One region of the Blautia sp. MCC270 genome, then DNA from elsewhere that is predicted to be linked to it. Evidence: predicted binding sites of a transcription regulator. Region 1 holds the regulator's gene; each other region holds the start of a gene.
The links. The regulator HrcA, encoded in region 1, represses chaperone genes, less so after heat shock. The targets are predictions, from matches to a motif close to TGTTAGCACTCNNNNNNNNNGAGTGCTAACA.
Positions count from the first base shown of each region.

Region 2: a site for HrcA is predicted at 3,261-3,291, ahead of GPK58_RS12940 (Hsp20/alpha crystallin family protein). Genes of this name have one in related genera too.
Region 3: a site for HrcA is predicted at 3,139-3,169, ahead of groES (co-chaperone GroES). Genes of this name have one in related genera too.

Region 1 is NZ_WQQD01000001.1:60,019-65,028, reverse strand. Features, by position in the region: partial or broken gene GPK58_RS00300 (carbohydrate ABC transporter permease) at 38-436, shown strand; gene GPK58_RS00295 (glycoside hydrolase family 172 protein) at 474-1,583, shown strand; gene GPK58_RS00290 (ABC transporter substrate-binding protein) at 1,599-2,852, shown strand; gene hrcA (heat-inducible transcriptional repressor HrcA) at 3,029-4,072, shown strand; gene grpE (nucleotide exchange factor GrpE) at 4,090-4,725, shown strand; gene dnaK (molecular chaperone DnaK) at 4,779-5,010, shown strand, end outside.
Region 2 is NZ_WQQD01000103.1:52,137-57,146, reverse strand. Features, by position in the region: gene GPK58_RS12955 (D-alanyl-D-alanine carboxypeptidase family protein) at 1-302, shown strand, start outside; gene GPK58_RS12950 (3'-5' exonuclease) at 279-1,235, opposite strand; gene GPK58_RS12945 (nucleoside hydrolase) at 1,306-2,268, opposite strand; gene GPK58_RS12940 (Hsp20/alpha crystallin family protein) at 2,673-3,110, opposite strand; gene GPK58_RS12935 (YibE/F family protein) at 3,529-4,275, opposite strand; gene GPK58_RS12930 (YibE/F family protein) at 4,272-5,010, opposite strand, start outside.
Region 3 is NZ_WQQD01000038.1:29,028-34,037, reverse strand. Features, by position in the region: gene GPK58_RS10375 (ABC transporter permease) at 1-179, opposite strand, end outside; gene GPK58_RS10370 (ABC transporter substrate-binding protein) at 277-1,848, opposite strand; gene GPK58_RS13255 (hypothetical protein) at 2,071-2,304, opposite strand; gene GPK58_RS10365 (MATE family efflux transporter) at 2,334-2,828, opposite strand; gene groES (co-chaperone GroES) at 2,828-3,115, opposite strand; gene rlmH (23S rRNA (pseudouridine(1915)-N(3))-methyltransferase RlmH) at 3,231-3,710, opposite strand; gene GPK58_RS10350 (FtsK/SpoIIIE family DNA translocase) at 3,707-5,010, opposite strand, start outside.

The DNA of each region.
Region 1 (5,010 bases):
GCAAGAATCCCCCTGCTTTAGCTGTGGGGAGTGTCAAATCAGTACCGTTATACCGTTTACGGTCCTGATCCTCAGAAACTTTGTCGGTGAGATCCCGATCTCACTGGAGGAGGCAGCTGCTATTGACGGCGCATCTTTTTCACAGAGACTGTTTACGATCGTTCTGCCGCTGATGAAGCCGGCGATCGCTACGGTTTGCATTATCAACTTTATTACCTGTCTGAATAACTTTTTCACACCGTTGTTTTATTCAAATGGTATTCAGGTACTTTCTGTTTCCATCGTACAGCTTCCGTTACGTGACAACATGTATGGAGTTCCGTGGGATCTTGTCAGCGCCATGGGATGGATCATCCTTCTTCCGATCATTATCTTTGTAGCTGTTTTTGAGAAACAGATCATGGATGGTATCATGGCAGGTGGAGTAAAAGCGTAAATATTTTTTAATTTCCAAAGGAAAGGAGAATGCAGATATGTATCAGGCATTTACAGGCGGACTTGGAGGAATCGCACTTGCAAAGCACGGAAAAAGCCGTGCGATCAATGCGGAGAATCCTCATGGAGAAAAAGGCAGAGGCGGTATGGCTGCAAGTCATCTGGGACCATCCAGAAAAGGAAGTCCGTGTCTTAAGGATATAGAGCCGGGAGCTGTGGTAACTCTGGCAGAAATGGAAGGACCGGGACAGATCAATCATATCTGGATCACCGTTGATAACAAGACTACAGAGGCAGATTGCTTTGTGCTGAGGGATCTTGTCATCCGTATGTACTGGGATGACGAGGAAACTCCTTCCGTGGAAAGTCCTCTGGGCGATTTCTTCTGCTGCGGATTCGGAAGGGAATGTTTGGTAAATTCTGTTCCTGTGGCTGTTGTTCCAAGCAGGGGATTTAACTGCTATTTCCCGATGCCGTTTAAGAAGAAAGCAAAGATCACACTGGAAAACCAGCATGCAAATAAAATCCCGGCTTTCTTTTATCAGGTAGATTACTGTCTCTATGATGAGCTTCCGGAAGATATTGCTTATTTCCATGCACAGTGGAGAAGGGAACGGTTGACAGAAAAAACAAAAGATTATACAATTTTGGATGGAGTAAAAGGAAAAGGCCATTATATAGGAACCTACATGGCACTTACCACACTGGAACGTTACTGGTGGGGCGAGGGAGAAATGAAGTTTTATATTGACGGGGATGAGGAGTATCCGACCATCTGCGGAACAGGAACGGAAGATTACTTTGGAGGTTCCTGGAGCTTTGCCAAACAGGTGGATGGAAAAACCGTAGAACAGAATTATAACACACCATATCTGGGATATCCGTATTATTCTGCCCATGACGAACTGATCCACAATTTTTATCATAATGATGACTGCCCGCCAATGCGAGGCTTTTACAGATGGCATTTACAGGATCCGATCTGCTTTGAAGAGGATCTTCGCGTTACGATTCAGCAGATAGGCGTCGGATACCGTGGCCTGTTTGAACGACAGGATGATGTGGCAAGTGTAGCGTACTGGTATCAGACACTTCCTCATGCACCGTTCCAGCCGTTGATGTCAAAAGAGGATAGATGGCCCAGATAAAAAGGGTGGTAGAGATTGAAAAAACAGGTATTTTGCGGGGTATTTGCCCTGGCTCTGGCAGTGACAGGATGTGGAGTCCAGAAGAAGGAGGCTGCATCTGATATTGTGCCGGAGAATAGACAGGAACTGACGATCCTTCATATGGATGCAGACATAGAGGGCTTTGATTCTTTTATCAGTCAGGCGGAAAAGGATCTTGGAATAGAGATCCATATCGAAAAATGTCCGGCTAATGCGGACAACCGCCAGGCCAAAATAGCAACTCTTCTGACATCAGGAGATGATTCTGTTGATCTGATCACAGTAAATGATGAGATGATATCCGAATTTAAACATAAGGGATTTCTTCTTCCGTTGGAAGATACGGTTATGACAGAGGAGACAGCGGCGAATTTTCCACAGGAATACCTGAAAGAAATATGCATGTCAGACGGACATATTTTTTCGGTACCGTTCAAAATGGATATTATGGCATTCTGGGTGAACCAGGAATTGCTGGATCAGGCTGGTCTGGACAGACTCTCCTGTCTCAGTGATCTTGAGATCCTTCAGAAAAAGCTTCAGAATACGGGAAAATATGCATACGGGGATGCATGGGAGATTTCTTACATATATAATAGTATCAGCGAGTATGTCGATTTTTTCGGAGGAGATTATACAGACTGGACGGATCCGAAAACAAGAGAAGCGGCAGAATATATGAAGCGAATGCTGGATACAGGGATGATATCAGAGGAGAATCTGATCGACCAGCATGACCAGCTGAATGAAAAATTTATAAACGGCCAGTATGGATGTATGTTCATGTATACCGGTGCGTTGAGTACCTTTCAGAATGCAGGCGTGTATAGAAAAGATAAGATCCATATGGCACCATTTCCGGAATTTGACGAGAAGGTGACCAATATCGCAACCTGGCAGTATGTACTGAATAAAAATTCTGATCATAAAGAAGCAGCTCTGAAGTTCCTTCAGTATGTGTCCGGATATGAGGCCAGTAAAAATTACGGACAGCTGACAAAAATGTGTCCGGCAAGACTGGATGTGATCGAGGATAAGAATTTTGATCTGGATGGCATTGAAATGATCCGGCAATATCTGAAAGATTATAAGCTGAAGGCAAGACCACTGTGTGCCGATTCCATAGAAGCTGTTTCGTCCATGGGAACGGAATTTCAGAAATATGTGCTGGGACAGAAAACAGAAGCGGAATTTTTTGCCGGGGCACAGAACTGCATAGACCAGTATTACAAAAAAGCATCGTACTGATGCTTTTTTTGTTTTGAAAAAATAAGAACTTTTTTTCAAAACATATTGACAAATATTTTACATGGTGATATCTTAAAGACTGTAGATGTTAGCACTCCACTAAAATGAGTGCTAACAGATGTAAAAAAAGAATCAACATCCGTCAGGAAAGAATAAAAAGGAAAGGAGATGGATTCATGGAAGAGGTGTTGAATGAGCGCAAGCAAAAAATCTTAAAAGCAATCATCAAGACCTATATGGAAACCGGAGAACCGGTTGGCTCCAGGACCATTTCCAAGTATGCGGATCTCAATGTCAGTTCCGCAACGATCCGAAATGAAATGTCAGACCTGACAGATATGGGCTATATCGTCCAGCCTCATACCTCAGCAGGAAGGATTCCTTCCGATAAAGGCTACAGACTTTATGTTAATGAGCTGATGAAGGAGAAGGAAGCAGAGGTTGCAGAGTTACGGGATCTGATCATTGAGAAGACAGATAAGATGGATAAGGTGCTTAAGAAAGTTGCGAAGGTTCTTGCCTCCAATACCAATTATGCCACCATGGTTTCTGTTCCGCAGTACAGCGGCAACAAGATCAAATTTATCCAGTTGTCGAGAATGAGCGATCTTCAGCTTGTGGCTGTGGTTGTCAGTGATAACAACACAGTCCGGAACCAGATCATCAATCTGGATGAGGAAATGGATGACCAGACGATCCTGAAACTGAATCTTCTTCTTAACACCAATCTTAATGGTGTTCCGATCCAGGATATCAACCTTGGGATGATCGCCAGACTGAAGGAACAGGCAGGCAGCCACAGCGGTGTGGTGGCCACAGTTCTGGATGCGGTGGCAGCCACTATTCATGTGGAAGAGGAAGACATGGAAATCTATACTTCAGGTGCAACCAACATCTTCAAGTATCCGGAGCTTGCCGATAAAGAGAAGGCAACGGAACTGATCTCCGCATTTGAGGAGAAACATGAACTTGCCGATCTTGTAAAAGAACAGATGTCAGATGGAGAGAATACAGGAATTCAGGTTTACATTGGCGATGAGATGCCGATCCAGACCATGAAGGACTGCAGCATTGTAACTGCCAGATATGAACTGGGAGACGGAATGTACGGAACCATCGGGATCATCGGTCCCAAACGAATGGATTATGAGAATGTAGTGGACAGTCTGAAGGAACTGAAGAATCATCTGGATGACGTTTTGAAAAAGAAGAAAACTTAGAAAGGCGGTAGAAAAAAGTGTCGGAGGAAACAAAGAAAACATCCGAAGAGCAGGAAGCGGAGAAGGAAATCCCCGTAACTGACGGAAATCAGGAAGAAGAAAACCTGACACCGGAGGGAGAAGATCTGCCGGAGGAAGAAAACAAGACTCCAGGCGAAGACGCTGCCTCAGAGGATAAAAAAGAAGAGAAATCAAAAACTTCCTTCTTCGGAAAGAAGAAAAAAGATAAATCAGAGCAGAAGGTAGAGGAACTTACTGATCGCCTGAAGCGAACCATGGCTGAATTTGATAATTTCCGTAAAAGAACAGAAAAAGAAAAATCCAGCATGTACATCATCGGAGCAAAAGAAATCGTTGAAAAGATCCTGCCGGTTGTGGATAACTTCGAAAGAGGCCTTGCACAGGCACAGGAAGGAGATGCTTTTGCAGATGGAATGAAAATGATCTACAAGCAGCTTACCACAACACTGGATGACCTCGGTGTGAAACCGATCGAAGCAGTGGGAAAAGAATTCAATCCGGATTTCCACAACGCAGTGATGCATGTGGAAGATGAAGAGGTTGGAGAGAATATCGTGGTGGAAGAATTCCAGAAGGGTTACACCTACAAGGATTTCGTAGTACGCCACAGTATGGTGAAGGTTGCGAACTAACTGACAACAAACTTTATTTTAACAGATACAGACTAAAACAGGAGGAAAAAATCATGGGAAAGATTATTGGTATTGACTTAGGTACAACAAACAGCTGTGTAGCCGTAATGGAAGGTGGACAGCCAACAGTTATCGCAAATACAGAAGGCGCAAGAACAACACCATCCGTTGTAGCATTCACAAAAACAGGAGAGCGTCTGGTAGGTGAGCCTGCAAAACGTCAGGCAGTTACAAACGCAGACAGAACAATCTCCTCAATCAAAAGAGAAATGGGTACCGATTACC
Region 2 (5,010 bases), on a different contig from region 1:
AAAATTTTGAAAAGGTGGATATGAAGGTGTCCATGGAGCCAGTCCCGTTTAAGGTACTCCCTTGTGACAAATATATCCTTAAGAATAACGGAAACACCTATCCGTTTTATTATCAGACAAAGGTTTATGTGACTCTTCCAAAAGGTATCAAAAAATCACAGCTTAACAAACGCCAGGCCGTTCTTCAGAATGCTGTCGGCCCACTGCGTCTGAAAAGCAAATATTATTATAAGAAACAAATGGTCGGATGGGGAATGCAATACGAACGAAACATCGTATCAGATCTTCTCCTGACTTCGTAACATTTTCCTGCGGCGGAGAGATTCGTGCTTTTCACGGATCTCATCCGCCGCTTCTGTATCTTCTGCTCTCAGGGTCTTCACCCCGAAATATTTTCCCTCATCGGTTTTTCGGATCCGGATCTTTCCGGCAACAGGTCCATGCTCATGGCAAAGGGCAAGGCTGTAATATACCTTGGAATTGTTGGTACTGAACCAACGGATCTTCCTCTTGGCAGGGCATCTGCAAATGGGACACATGGTACTTACCATGGTGCGGTCCTTCATCAGACGCTCCTTTGATACAAATTCCCTGGACACAAACTTATCATGGTCTGTATAGGAAATATAGATCTCGCTGTCTCTGGATTTTGGATTCTGATATACATCCAGAGACGGATGGCGGATCATGCAAGCTTCATCGATCTCCAGGAGTATCCTGGCAGTATAGCTGGCGTCTGCCAGTGCCCGGTGAAAATCCCGGTTTTTGGGAAGCTGCAGGTAGTCTGTAGCATATTCCAGGGAACGCCTGGATATTCCATCCTCGAATTTTATGCTGAAAAGTTTCTGCACATCGTAGTAATGCACCGGCCCTGGCATCAGCTTCAGAAGATTATAGTATTTCATATTGCGCTGAAGTTCCATCACATCCTGGTCTCCCCAGGTAAAAAAGCGATACTCCTCCCCGCACCATTCCAGAAATCTGCGGATTGCCCTTGGAAAAGGAATGCCTTTTTCCAGTTCATGATAATCCACGTGGATCACTTCGTGGATACTGTCGTGGATCCAGTGGTACACTTTGGGCTTGATCAGGCACTGAAAAGTATCAACGATTTCTCTTTTTTCATTTAATTTTACTGCCCCGATCTCTATGATCTCAAACGGGAGCCGACTATCCGGATGTCTTCTTCCATCCGGATTCTGGTTCCATTCCAGGTCAAATACAATATAGTTCATGGGTTTTCTGTCCTCTTATCTGACTGCTCAGCTGCTTCATAGATGCAGCTGTTTCCGGATCGTTGTCCGGCTATTTCATATTTTTGCATTCGGACACAGAATAAATCGCTTCAAACAGCTCCTGCTGGAAGCTTTCTGTATCTGCATCTGTCAGAATCATATCTTTCATTTCGTCTTCTTCGTGTAGCCACCAGCGGAAATCGCATAATGTGGCACCTCGTCCGGCACCGTCTGAACAATCCACATCCAGGAATACTTTTTCTGTTTTAAAGAACTCCGGATGGATGAGATACATAAACGGTACAGCAGCATGGATACTTGCCACGCAGCGATATTTGGAAAAATTTTCAAGTACGTAGCCAGCCATATCTCCACAGGCTCTGGCTGCCGGATCACCGGACTGGCACAGCTTCATGATCTGGTTTCTGGTGAGATTACATTTCAGGGTAGCATCCAGTCCACACATGATCAGTGGGATTCCGGAATCGAATACGATCTTTGCCGCCTCCGGATCTGCGTAGATGTTGAATTCCGCTGCCGGTGTGATGTTTCCGCCTTTTGCTGCGCCGCCTGTAAAAACAATTTTTCTGATCTTATTCTTTATTTCAGGAAAAACCTTCAACAGAAGTGCAAGATTAGTCATTGGTGCAGTTTCGATCATTACTACCTGCTCGCCCTCCGGAATGGCATTCAGAATGTCACGGATAAAAAGCACTGCATTGTCAGAAGCAGCCTCTGATTTTGCTTCCGGCAGTACGCAATGACCAAGCCCTGTCTCTCCGTGAAATTCTTCCGCATAAATTGCCGCTTTCACAAGAGGACGGTCCTGGCCTCCTGCCACCGGAACCTTCAGTCCGTAAAAATCCACCAGCTCCAGTGCATTTTGGGTCACTCTTTCTATCCTGGTACTTCCTGCAGATGTCGTCACTGCAAGCAGCTCCAGTTCATCCTGATGTGCTGCCGCATATGCCAGTGCGATCCCGTCATCGATTCCGGGGTCACAGTCCATGATAACCTTGATCTTATCTCCCATATATTCACCTCTGTAAAAACTCTTTCCCCACTTTTATAATATTGCCGAATTTCCGCTGTTTACCTGTTCCAAGTATAACAGAGTGAGGAAAGAGTGTAAAGTTAATCAGAATTCGTTACTGTTCACTCCGTTCTCAGCAACACGCTTCGCGGAATATTACCAGTAAACAGTAATCAGAATTCACCTCTGTACTTCAGGCTGAAACGTAAAGAACCCCTCTGCCGGGCATTGGCAGAGGGGTTGAAAAAAGGGGGTTATATTCATTTATATAAACAAATGCGATGTGCAATTTGGAGCTTTAATATTTGCAATATCCGTTTGGGTTGTTCCGGATATTGTTATTATGCTATATCCCATCACCCAGGACTTGCAATCCAGTACCGGGGCTTCACAATAAATGCTGATCAATCAATAGAAACAAATTTCTTCTCTTCTGCTTCTTTCTTGGTCTCTTCCTTCGGGAAGGTTACATGAAGGATTCCGTTCTCATATTTCGCATGGATATCTTCATGCTTAATGCTCGAGCCTACATAAAAGCTTCTGTTGCAGGTTCCTGTATAACGTTCTCTGCGAACATATTTACCTTTATCATCCTTCTCGTCCTTCTTCTCTTCTCTGGTTGCCTGAATGTTCAGATAACCATTCTTCAGCTGGATCTTCACATCCTCTTTCTTAAATCCCGGAAGATCGATCTCCAGTTCATAATTGCCATCTACATCACGGATATCTGTCTTCATCATATCCTTCACCTGAGGATAAGCATTGGCAGCTGCCTGACGGCCTGTCGGATATCCCATAAAATCATCAAATAAATCTTCTCCGAAAATACTTGGCATTAACATAACTCATTCCTCCTGATCTATATTCGCTGCGTGCTGCGCAGGCGTTTTTAATTTACTGTTTCTGAAAACATCTGCAAATTCTGTAAGAACTTTCTCCGGAAGATTTCTTTTTTCTCTCTTCCTTTGTTCTGTATGTACTATAACACGCATTATTAGCACTGTCAAGAGGCGAGTGCTAATTTCACACTTTCTTCACATTTCACGTAATTTTACGATCCATTTTTCCGATACATATGTCTGAAGCGCCGAAGATAGACGGACTCCCAGGATCAGAAATGGAACTGCCTGTAAAAGCACTCCCATAAATACATAAATATAATAACTGCTTTCATAAAAGAGAGCCCACGTCTGCTGAATACAGGAAAGAACATCTGTATCGGGACCATGGATTCCGTATTCAGTGCAGTGGAGATATGCTTCATGAGATCTGTCGAATAATACATCTGATCGATACCGGGACGGTAATAAGGCAGGCTACCGCACCAGATAGCATGACTGCAACATCCTGGAATAGGAACTGGGAATTAAGAATGATCTCCAGGCTATATTGCTGTGTCTGAATGTATGAAAATAATAAAATAGTTCCTCCAAGATAAGCAAACAGCAACGTATTTACCGTTGTACCGATAATTTCTTTCCCAACCTGATAGCCGGAAGCTGTAAGCTCTTTCGCTGTCAGACTGTTTTTATGAGTCCAGACTTCATATACAGAAGATGTTACAGATAATGCTGTATCGATAACAGCCCCAAGAGTACTGAAAACAGTTACAAATATTCCTACATGAAGCATGTTAATATGAAGGTCCGTACTGTAATAATACATAAAATCGTCTTCCGAAATCTGCAGCTCATTTAACCCGTAACTTCCTGATCTCCATGTAATAATATAAATCGGAATAAACAAAAGTAACATTACCAGCAGTGTAGCCAGAAAAGCCGCCCGCGTCTTTGGATTATTTCCGTTCTGATAAAACAGAGAAATATAACAGACACCTGCACCTGCCACCAATATCAGGAGCAGTACAGGAAAACCGGCAGACATCAGCATAATTGAAAAAAACAAAATTACAATATTCCCCGCCAGTGTCATAATTGACATGGCTCCACGCTCTCCGCCAATCAAGATCACCAGAAAAATTAAAATCAATGCAAGAAAAATGATCATTCTCTGACACCCCTTTTCCGTGATGGTATTTTCATAATCACTGAAGCAATAAAAACAGATACCGGTATTGCCAGTACAATTCCAATACTTTCTATCAGAAAACGACAGATATCATATGGAATGTGGTATCTCACGATCGTTACAAAGCTTATATCATTATTCATCTTAAGTATGAACATGGGAATCATGCCGCTTGCCAAAACAAACAGCAGTACATTTATCATGGTTCCCATAATATCATATCCGATTTCACGACCGGAATGTATCAGTCTTCTCAGAGAAACCGATGGATTTTTCCGCACGATCTCTCCTACTGCTGCGCTGATCGTCACCGTCACATCCATAATTGCACCAAGTCCTGTCAGCATAATATCTGCCCAGAATATATCTGCTGAATTGCCTGTACTTCCAAGGTATTCCAGATTGGAATAATCCAGATCTCCGTACATATAAATAGAAAATTCAAACAATGCCATGATCAGAAACAGAACACACAGTGTTGAAAGAACTGAGGAAAATGTTTTTCTATGAATTCCATTTAAGCAGATCAATGTAGTCAGTGAAAAAAGAACTGCGATGACATTACAGATATTTAAAATATTTTTCCCTTCTGTAAAAGCCTGAAATCCATACGCAAATATGACTGTATTCAGTATCAGTGATATGATCGTGTAAAATCCCTGCTTTCCTGTAATGCAGATCAGAAGAAAAAATAATCCTCCTGCCAGTAATGCC
Region 3 (5,010 bases), on a different contig from region 1:
ACAGGCTTTGTAAGTCCCAGGCTTTCTCTCAGGTTCTGGATATATTCTTCACTCATATTTGGTTCCACATAAGTCAGGACAGGATCTCCGGGCGCTGCTTTTGTCAGTGCAAAGCAGAGAACAGAAACAATAAACAGTGTCAGAATACACTGTATCAGACGGTTTACGATCTTCTTCAAAATGTACCTCCTTTATTTTCCCCGAAACAGGAAATCGGCTGGCGCAAAAACGCGTCAGCCTCTTTCTGTTTCCGGTATTCATCCGCTATAAAATTATTTATTTCTCCAATGTGTAGATCTTGGAATAATCATAATAAATAGTTTTTAACAGACATTCATCAAAGCCTCCGAAATCTTTACTTACCGCATAGAAACCATTGGAATAAGCGATCGGATAGATATACATGTTATCATTGATCGTATTCTGGATCTCCTTATAAATCTCGCCACGTTTTGTCTCATCTGCAGTGCTGTTGCCCTCTTCCCACAATGCATCCAGATCTGTATCCTTGATCCTGGAATAGTTGGAACGGCTGACGGAAGAACTCATGTCTGCATAAAGGCTCGGCTCTTCTCCCAGAGTGTAGAAGCTCAGTACCAGATCATAATCTGTGCACTCCGTATCCTTTGTCTTATTCTTGAAGGTAGACTCATCTGTAGGAAGAAGATTGATGGTGATTCCTACATTGGCAAGGGCAGACTGTACATACAGAGCTTCACTCTCCATTGTCTTATCTGTGGAGATATACATCAGGTTCAGAGAAAGACTTGTCTTTCCTGCTTCGGAAAGGAGCTCCTGTGCTTTAGCCGGATCATTGTCGTAGGTATTGTCCGGTTTTGTATAGTAGAGTGTATCCGGTGTAAAAATAGAATCTGCAGGCTCTGCATAATCCTCGGAATGGAAAGCAAACTGACAGAACTCCTCTTTATTCAGTGCGTATGCGATCGCCTGACGTACCTTTACATCCTGAAGATCTTCGTTCAGCTCATTCATGAACATGGCGTTGACACGTCCGGAATTATAGGTATTGATGTTTACGTTATCGTAAGCACTGACGATATCGTAATCATCTGCGCTGATCAGACGTGCATCCAGATCTCCGCTTGCAAGTGCCGCATTGGCGGAGCTGGAATCCTTTACGATCTTGAAGGTGATGGAATCCAGATTTACATCATCAAAATAGTCATCGAATTTTGTTACTTTATAATACTCTCCGGATTTGTATTCCTCGAACTTAAAAGGACCACTTCCCACCGGTTCATTGTTGAGATCACTTTCTCCGATATTCTCCACGCCGTCATAAATATGCTTCGGAATACAGTAAACCTGGCTCAGTCCGCCAAGAAATCCTGCGGAAGATGATCCAAGGGAAATCTTGACTGTAAGGTCATCAACCTTCTCTGCCTCTACTGCCTTGTCATTAACGTATCCGTAAGAAGAATACGGAACATTCTGCTTCTCATCTACCAGCACCTGCATGGTGAATACCACATCATCGGCTGTGATCGGCTGACCGTCATGCCATTTCAGTCCGTCTTTGAGCTTCAGTGTGAATTCGCTAGCATCATCATTGGCTGTTACACTTTCGCAAAGTCCGTTTTCATAATACATCTCTCCGTTCACGATCTCAAAAAACGGGCTGTACAGTGCCTGCATCATATCGAAGCTTGTCTGATCCACAACATAAAGCGGATTGATGTTCTGCGGATCTGCTGTTTCTGCAATGGTAATATTTCCGCCTTCCGCCTTGGTTCCTTCTGTTTCTGCTGCAAAAACAGTCATTCCTGACATAACAGTTGTTCCTGCCACTGCAGCTGCCAGAAGCGCTGCCAGTACTTTTTTTCTCATTTCCTGTTCCTCCTGTGTTTCAGTGAGTATACCTCTTTTCCCACCAGTTTAATATGATATAGGCAAGATAATACTATACCATATTACCTTTGTCAAGCTGTCCCTGGCTCTTCAGAGATTTTTTTACTGCATTTCGTTAAAGCTTGTATTTATTCTACATACAGATCACACAGGCGTCAAGATAAATTTTCTGTATCTTGCCTCTGCTATATATATATTTCCTTAATTCGTCATATTTTTGATCCAGTGTCCGTAATTGCACTTCAAAAATGCAGGCACGCATTTAAAGATCTGATCTGCATTTAGGCAGCATACCACCACTGCCGGAGATGCCTTGCCCACAAATGCCATAAACATGGACAGAGGGATCACGATCCCCCAGATACTGATCAGGTCCACCTTCATGGAATAAGCGATGCTTCCGCTTCCCCGGATGATACCACCATTTGTTGGCATCTGATAGGACATTCCTACCATTACTACACTTAAGTCATTACCGAAAGCCCGAAGGCAACCCCTGCAATTTCCACACAGCGCAGTGTAGCAAGCAGGATCTGCGTCACTGCAAAGAAAAAGTAAGTAAACCGGATGATCGCCAGATAGGAAAGACCGGCTTCGATAATCGTCTGGTCTGTTGTAAAAAGCCCCAGCAGCTGTGTTGGAAAAAGGCTGGCCAGGATAAACAGCATAAGGGCAATAAAAAAGCCTGTGCGCATGGCCCAGGCACCGATCTTCCTTACCGGCTCTGTCTCTTTCTTTCCCCAGTACTGACTTCCGAATATGACAAGTCCGTCTCCCAGCGCCATAAGCAGCTGCTGAAAGACGAACTGTACCTGGTTTACGGTGGTCACACCGGATAATGCAGTTTCGCTGAAGGCTCCAAGCATAATGTTATCAGCAAGATTGACACTTAAGGTCACTACATTCTGCAGCACCAGCATGGAGCATAATTTCAGAAAATTACGATAAAAATTCTTCATCAGTCTTTTACGATGGCAATGATATCATCTGCGTTGATCACCAGATATTTCTCACCCTCATATTTGATCTCGGTTCCTGTGTATTTTCCGTAGATCACACGGTCGCCCGGCTTTACCTGTACCGGTACTTCTTTACCGTCTACGACCTTACCGCCACCTACTGCGATAACCTCTGCCTGCTGGGTTTTCTCCTTGGAGCTGTCCGGAAGTACGATGCCGGATGCGGTTTTGTCTTCTGTCTCAAAATATTTTACGATAACTCTGTCTGCAACTGGTTTTAATGCCATATTCATTTCCTTCTTTCTGTGATTATTAGCACTCTTGAGCTTCGAGTGCTACTCTTTTTTTATCATACTACATATCCGAAAATTGTCAAGATATTTGCAGATATGTAGTATGATATTATTTATGATAGGGCTCTCCGCTGATGATACGATAGCTGCGGTAGATCTGTTCCAGAAGGATCACACGCATCAGCTGATGAGGAAATGTCATCTTCGAAAAGCTTAAAGCATAGTCTGATCTCTTCAGTACTTCTTTTCCAAGACCAATAGAGCCGCCGATCACAAACTGGATATGGCTGGTCCCACGTATTCCCAGCTCGTTGATCTTCCGTGCGAAGTTCTCAGAGGTCAGCTGTTCGCCTCCGATCTCCAGAGTGATCACAAACGCATCATCCCGGATATATTTAAGAAGACGCTCCCCTTCCTTGTTCCGAATGGCATCTTCTACTGTTTCGCTGGCATTATCCGGTGTTTTTTCGTCGGACACTTCTATGATCTCCAGCTTGCAGTAACGCCCAAGGCGCTTGGAATACTCCGCAATGGCATCCCGCAGATATTTTTCCTTGATCTTCCCTACTGTCAGGATACTTATTTTCATCCGCCGTTCTCCTCCAGATAATTCTCAAATTCTTCTGCTGACATCAAAACCTTCCTTGGCTTGGTTCCTTCCTCCGGACCTACCACTCCTGCGTCACAAAGCTGATCCATGATCCTTGCCGCACGGTTAAATCCGATCTTGAACATACGCTGAAGCATACCGATGGAGGCCTTTTCCTTCTCAATGATAAATTTACCGGCTTCTGTAAAATAGACATCTCTGTCACCGCCGCCGGCTCCTCCCGGGACACCGGCTGTATTGACCTGCTTCTCAATGGAGGTATCATAAACAGCACCCTGATTTTTGTCAGAAACATATTCTACGACTGCACTGACCTCCTCATCTGAAACAAAAGCGCCCTGCAGTCTGGCCGGCTTCTGATACCCCTGAGGATAAAACAGCATATCGCCCTTGCCAAGAAGCTTCTCAGCACCGTTCATATCCAGGATCGTCCTGGAATCCACACCGGAGGATACGGAAAATGCGATCCTGGACGGCATATTGGCCTTGATCAGACCTGTGATGACATTGACCGATGGCCTCTGGGTAGCAATGATCAGATGGATACCTGCTGCACGTGCCAACTGGGCCAGACGGCAGATCGCATCCTCAACTTCTCCCGGTGCAACCATCATAAGATCCGCAAGCTCGTCCACGATGATCACGATCTGCGGCATCTTCTCAGGTGCCTTTTCTCCCTCCGGGACCCGCATATTGGCAACCTTTTTGTTATATTCTCCAAGATTACGTACCCCATATTCCGCAAAGGCATTGTAACGGCTGGTCATCTCGGAAACAGCCCAGTTCAGCGCACCGGCCGCTTTCTTCGGATCTGTGACCACCGGAATGAACAGGTGCGGGATCCCGTTATATACACTGAGCTCCACCACCTTCGGATCGATCATGATCAGACGCACCTCATCCGGTGTAGCCTTATAAAGGATGCTGATGATTAGCGTATTGATGCAGACGGATTTTCCGGAGCCGGTTGCTCCGGCGATAAGAAGATGCGGCATCTTGGCAATATCTGCCACTACCGGTTTTCCGGCAATATCCTTACCTGCTGCAAAGGACAGCTTGGATTTTGCATTTTTAAACTCCTCTGACTGAAGAAGATCCCGCAGCATGACCGGGCTGTTCTCCTTGTTCGGAACCTCGATCCCCACGGCTGCCTTTCCCGGTATCGGTGCTTCGATGCGGATATCCGGTGTAGCAAGATTCAGCTTGATATCATCGGAAAGACCAACGATCTTGCTGACCTTCACACCCATTTCCGGCTGCAGCTCATAGCGGGTAACGG